Linked DNA regions of Glaciimonas sp. PCH181. The main gene of each other region encodes a partner of the protein of the gene in region 2 in a complex. Links are inferred from orthologs where the notes say so. Each region holds a gene or a part of one and is shown on either strand. Other genes may lie near its edges.

The links. The genes of interacting proteins can lie anywhere in the genome.
Region 1: the proteins of C7W93_RS12895 (region 2) and uvrB are in contact, whole or in part, in a crystal structure (PDB 7EGT), measured with the Thermus thermophilus proteins. The link is inferred for Glaciimonas sp. PCH181 from one-to-one orthologs. Residues at the interface, in WP_096412145.1 of Thermus thermophilus: His654, Arg656, Phe657, Gln666, Asp668, Glu669, Lys680, Arg681, Leu682, Ser683, Lys685, Tyr686, Ala687; in WP_096411307.1 of Thermus thermophilus: Glu23, Leu25, Arg26, Asp27, Gly28, Glu29, Arg30, Phe31, Arg55, Glu326, Asp327, Phe328, Glu379, Ser382, Gln383, His398, Gly400, Arg401.

What each region holds. Positions count from the first base shown.
Region 1 is NZ_PYFP01000003.1:171,969-175,035, reverse strand. The notes cover bases 1-2,993. They hold uvrB (excinuclease ABC subunit UvrB), read left to right. Parts: upstream 1-452; coding sequence 453-2,534; downstream 2,535-2,993. Other genes in these bases: C7W93_RS21495 (uracil-DNA glycosylase), read left to right, coding at 2,644-2,993; C7W93_RS21505 (amino acid aminotransferase), read right to left, coding at 1-325. In the rest of the region: more of C7W93_RS21495, read left to right, coding at 2,994-3,067. UniProt on the Escherichia coli protein: The UvrABC repair system catalyzes the recognition and processing of DNA lesions. A damage recognition complex composed of 2 UvrA and 2 UvrB subunits scans DNA for abnormalities.
Region 2 is NZ_PYFP01000001.1:2,826,015-2,829,071, reverse strand. The notes cover bases 1-2,983. They hold C7W93_RS12895 (UvrD-helicase domain-containing protein), read left to right. Parts: upstream 1-340; coding sequence 341-2,626; downstream 2,627-2,983. Other genes in these bases: C7W93_RS12890 (CsgG/HfaB family protein), read left to right, coding at 2,850-2,983; C7W93_RS12900 (MFS transporter), read right to left, coding at 1-164. Outside these bases: more of C7W93_RS12890, read left to right, coding at 2,984-3,057. UniProt on the Escherichia coli protein: A helicase with DNA-dependent ATPase activity. Unwinds DNA duplexes with 3'-5' polarity. Translocates on single-stranded DNA with 3'-5' polarity. Initiates unwinding more efficiently from a nicked substrate than double-stranded DNA.

The sequences.
Region 1 (3,067 bases), on a different replicon or contig from region 2:
TGGATTGGACAGTAATTGCGCGCTTCTCTTTAATTACGGCGCTATCGGCACCAAATACGAGTTCTTGCACTGCTTTGTCGTACGCCGCCAGGCCGTCGATAGGCAGGTAAGTTCGTGGTGATAGCTTTTCTATCAATTGTGCTTCGGCTTTACGCACGCATTCTAGCAGCGGTACTTTACCATTGTCGTCGTAATAAACCCCAACGCCCAGATTGGTTTTGCTTGGGTTTTGATCGGAATTGAAGCCTTCGGTAACGCCAAGAATTGGATCGCGTGGCGCCATTTCGATGGCGGTGAAAAGGGAGGCAGGAAGAGGAGCGGTCATCGTGATAACATAAAAAGTTGGCTGCTAACCGTAGGTTTGCAGTCGGGTTGAATGCTGTGCCGGATCACTAATTTATCGCAAGTCGGCGCGGATTTACTGCTGCTTATTCTACCAAAGGTCGAGGCTCATGGCTGACATATCACACATTGCTGGCAAGATCGACGATGACAAAATTGTCACTTTCCCCAATTCCCCCTATAAACTTTTCCAGCCCTTTTTACCGGCGGGCGACCAGCCTGCGGCGATAGATAAGCTATCCGAGGGGATCGAAGACGGTCTGTTTTACCAGACTTTGCTTGGCGTTACCGGTTCTGGCAAGACTTACACGATGGCGAATGTGATCGCGCGGATGGGGCGACCAGCAATCATATTTGCGCCAAATAAGACGCTGGCGGCGCAGTTATATAGTGAATTTCGCGAATTTTTTCCACAAAATGCGGTGGAATATTTTGTAAGTTATTACGATTATTACCAGCCGGAAGCATATGTACCGCAACGGGACTTGTTCATCGAGAAAGATTCGTCGATTAATGAGCATATAGAGCAGATGCGCTTGTCGTGCACCAAGTCGTTGATGGAACGGCGCGATGTAGTGATTGTGGCAACGGTCTCCGCGATTTACGGTATCGGTAATCCGAACGAATATCACCAGATGATTTTGACGTTGCGTGCCAAGGATAAAGTGAGCCAGCGGGATGTGATTGCGCGCTTAATTCAGATGCAATATAGCCGCAATGAAATCGATTTCGGGCGGGGTACTTTCCGTGTGCGTGGGGATGCCATCGATGTGTTTCCGGCTGAACATGCTGAGTTGGCGCTGCGGATTGAAACCTTCGATGATGAAATTGAAAGTCTGCAATTATTTGATCCGTTGACGGGTCGGGTAAAACAAAAAATTCCCCGTTTTACGGTTTATCCCGGTTCGCATTATGTGACGCCGCGTGGCACCGTACTGCGCGCTATCGAGACTATTAAAGACGAGTTGCGTGATCGGCTGGAATTTTTCCGTAAAGAAAATAAGTTAATCGAAGAGCAGCGTATCGAACAGCGCACACGCTTTGATTTGGAGATGATGCAGGAGATTGGATTTACCAAAGGTATTGAAAACTACTCGCGACATTTGAGTGGTGCGAAAGCAGGCGAGCCGCCGCCGACATTGGTTGATTATTTGCCGAAAGACGCATTGATGTTTCTCGATGAGTCGCATGTTTTGATCGGCCAGCTTAATGGTATGTATAACGGCGATCGCGCCCGGAAAACCAATCTGGTGGATTACGGCTTTCGCTTACCGTCAGCGCTGGATAATCGGCCGCTGCGGTTCGACGAATTTGAGGGCAAGATGCGGCAAACAGTTTTTGTTTCAGCGACTCCGGCTGACTACGAAAATCAGCATGCCGATCAAGTGGTGGAGCAGGTGGTGCGCCCGACGGGTCTGGTCGATCCGCTGATTGAGGTGCGTCCGGCATTGAGTCAGGTTGATGATCTGATGTCTGAGGCGAATGCCCGGATCAAGAAAAATGAACGCGTATTGGTTACTACGCTGACTAAGCGCATGGCGGAGCAGCTGACGGACTTTCTGAGTGATAACGGGATTAAGGTGCGCTACCTGCATAGCGATATCGAAACGGTCGAGCGCGTCGAAATTATTCGCGATCTGCGGCTCGGCACTTTCGATGTGCTGGTGGGGATTAACTTGTTGCGCGAAGGCTTGGATATTCCTGAGGTGTCGCTGGTGGCGATTTTGGATGCCGATAAAGAGGGCTTTTTGCGTTCTGAAAGAAGCCTCATTCAAACCATAGGCCGCGCCGCCCGTAACCTTAATGGTAAGGCGATTTTGTACGCAGATCGCATGACCGATTCGATGCGGCGTGCAATTGATGAGACCGAGCGTCGTCGCGCTAAACAGATTGCCTTTAATCTTTTAAATGGCATTACGCCTGTTGGTATCCGCAAGGAAATTAGGGAGTTGATCGATGGCGTGTACAGCGCCCAAGGTGCGCGTGAAGAGTTGCATGCCGCGCAAGATCGGGTGAAGTATGAGTCGATGAGCGAAAAGCAGGTTAGCAAGGAAATTAAGCGCCTTGAGAAGCTCATGGGCGATCATGCGAAGAATCTGGAGTTTGAAAAAGCGGCTCAGGTGCGTGATCAAATGCATCAATTGAAGCAGCAATTATTCGGCGCGCCGGGCGTGGATAATGTGGTGCCATAGTTCATAATATTTAATTGAATGATCATTCAAATATAGGGGTGAAGTAATGAATTTTATGGCGTTTAAAATTTATTTTTATAACTCATTTTTTAACTTACTGTTTTAATTTATGACTGATTTACGCACTAAACTTATCCCTATTGAAATTCGTCGCGCTTTAGATGTCGCACATTCTTCCTGGCAGCCAATTTTGCTGGAGGGCTTACATGCAATGGCGGTAGCGCATCAAACTTATTTGCCGGAATTGGTTGCTTCTGACTACTTGCCAACGGAAGGCCGTTTGTTTGCTGCCTTTGCCTTGCCTATCGATGCGGTGAAATATGTGCTGGTCGGTGAGGGGCCTTATCCGCGTGCGGCGAGTGCGACGGGCGTTTGTTTTATGGATGGTGCGGTAGGTGGATTGTGGTCGGCGGCAGGGCTTTCAAAGCAGGTTAATCGAGCAACCTCGCTACGCAATTTCATGAAAATGTTATTGGTCGCAGACGGGCAGTTGGCGATCGAGAAAACCACTGGCGATGCGATGGGGGAGGTCG
Region 2 (3,057 bases):
TAACCGGGCAATACGGCTAACGGCAAACCGATGCTTAAATAACAAAGAAAAGTAAAAAATGAAGTGGAGAGAATATGAAAAGTAACTTCGCTCTGCGAGAGAGGCTGAATATTCGGCTTTAACGCGGATGGCGCAACGCTTTTGGAGCGAGCTTCTTCGGACATGATAGGTAAGGTAGCAACGTGATGTATTGATGAATGAACCGATAGCGCGCAAAGCTGATCAGTATTGAATGATGCCGGGGGCCTGTTGGCCATAATGCAGTGCATTATTTTACGCTTTAGCCGGAATCATTGCTTGCCATAATCGGAACGGCGCTTCGGCGGCATATAATGGCAGGATGCAAAATCTCCTTCAGAACCTCAATCCAGAACAACTCGCCGCAGTAACTTTGCCCGCACAACCCGCCTTGATTCTCGCTGGCGCCGGATCGGGCAAGACACGCGTATTGATTACCCGCATCGCATGGCTTATTCAAACCGGGCAGGTTTCACCGTCCGGCGTGCTGGCTGTAACATTTACCAACAAGGCCGCCAAGGAACTGATGGTACGGTTGTCTGCGATGTTGCCGATTAATACACGCGGGATGTGGATCGGGACTTTTCACGGACTCTGCAATCGCCTGCTGCGCGCCCACCATAAGGATGCGGGTCTGATTTCGACATTTCAGATTCTGGATTCGCAAGATCAGCTATCGGCGATCAAGCGCCTGCTCAAGTCGTTGAATATCGATGACGAGAAATATCCACCGCGCAATTTAATGTACTTCATCAATGGCGCGAAAGATCAGGGTTTGCGCGCCAACGAGGTCGAAGCCAACGATGATTACAACCGTAAATTTGTCGAGTTGTATGCGTTGTACGATCAGCAATGTCAGCGCGAAGGCGTGGTCGATTTTGCCGAGCTGTTATTGCGCACCTATGAATTAATGGTGCGGAACCAGCCCTTGCGTGAGCATTATCAAGCCCGTTTTAAACACATTCTGGTGGATGAGTTTCAGGACACTAATGACCTGCAATACAAATGGCTGAAATTGATGGCCGGACAGGGCGGTGCTGTTTTTGCCGTGGGCGATGACGATCAAAGCATCTATGCATTTCGTGGTGCCAATGTTGGCAACATGAGCACTTTCGAGCGTGAATTCCAAGTCCAGAATTTAATCAAGCTGGAACAAAATTATCGCTCGCATGGCCATATTCTGGATTCTGCAAATACGCTGATCGCCAACAATAACAAGCGTCTGGGTAAAAATTTACGCACGGATGCAGGTCATGGTGAGCCGGTACGAATTTACGAATCGACCAGCGATTTACTTGAAGCGCAGTGGATCATCGAAGAAGCAAAAAGCCTGATTAATGAGGGCGCGACGCGTAGCGAAATCGCGATTTTGTATCGGTCGAATGCGCAATCGCGGGTGATCGAGCATGCGTTATTTTCTGCCGGAATTCCTTATCGTGTGTACGGCGGCCAACGCTATTTTGAGCGTGCCGAAGTGAAGCATGCCATCGCCTATTTGCAACTGATGGATAACCCGCATAACGACTCTGCATTCTTGCGCGTCGTGAATTTTCCGACGCGCGGGATCGGTGCGCGTTCGCTTGAACACTTGCAGGATGCCGCTAAGCAGCATGGCGTTTCGTTGTATGAGGCAGTGCGCTATGTCCCGGGAAAAGCTGGCACGTCGCTGAGCGGATTTCTTAATTTGATTGAGAGCGCACGTTTCGAGACGCAACAGTTACCGTTGCCAGAGATGGTGCAGATTATGCTCGATTTGAGCGGCTTGATTACCCATTATCGTAGTGAACGAGAAGGTGCGGATCGCATCGAAAATCTGGAGCAATTGGTGAATGCCGCGACGCTGTTCGTGGGCGAAGAAGGCTTCGGGCTAGACGCGCCTGCACTGCTCGGTCCTAAGGCGGATGTGCTTGCGGCGGCGTCAATCACGACGGCGGATGGCGTCGAAATTATTGATGCGGATGCGCAGTTGGCGCTCATCATGTCACCGTTATCGGCATTCTTGTCGCACGCCTCGCTTGAGGCCGGGGACAATCAAGCTAAAACCGGACAGGACGCTTTGCAATTGATGACGGTCCATTCATCGAAAGGTTTGGAGTTCGATGCGGTATTTATTACCGGTCTGGAAGAAGGTCTGTTTCCACATGAAAATTCGCAAAAAGAAGACGCTGGTGTTGAGGAAGAACGGCGTTTGATGTACGTCGCCATTACACGTGCCAAGCGGCGCTTGTACATGAGCTTTTCGCAAACACGGATGTTGCACGGGCAAACCCGTTACAACATGCGTTCGCGGTTTTTTGATGAGTTGCCGGAAGAATCACTGAAATGGCTTTCGCCAAAAATCGTGCCGCCGCAGCAACATAGCTGGTTCGCGCATCCGAAAGCGGCATGGGTCGATACCCCGCAAAGTGGTGCCAATAACATCGCCAACAAATTTGCTAAAAAGGATATCGGTTGGCGTATCGGCGAAAACGTCGCCCATCAAAAATTCGGTGAAGGCGTGATCGTGAATATCGAGGGTGGTGGCGACAATGCCCGAGCGCAGATCAATTTTGGTAAGCATGGAATGAAACTGCTGGATTTGACGATCGCTAAATTGGATAAGGTTTAACGCGGTTTGTTTTCGTAAAAATGTAGCACACGGCGCTGTGGATTCTTCTGCAATACAGCGCCGTTCTCCGATGATGGGCTAGACGCCTATCCATCTCTTCATGCCGTTAGCACACGAACCTAGGGAAATTCCTTAACTGTTGGCCGCATTGCGTGTTTCCTCTGAGGCACATGCTAGCATCGCCGCTTTTAATGCATTGCCACCAGGAAATAATGTGATAAATGTGAAAAAAATAGTGCCAACCACGTTGGTACTTGTCGTCGCTGGCTGCGCGGTCATTAGCACGCCACCACAAACTGTTGAAGCGCAGAATTCTCGTGCGCAGCAAATAAAAGCACAACAACAGATTGTTGTAGAAACCGCTGCAAAAACATTAAAACGCAAAATCGCCATCGGTCGTTTCTCTAACGAAACGCGGTACGGACGCACTT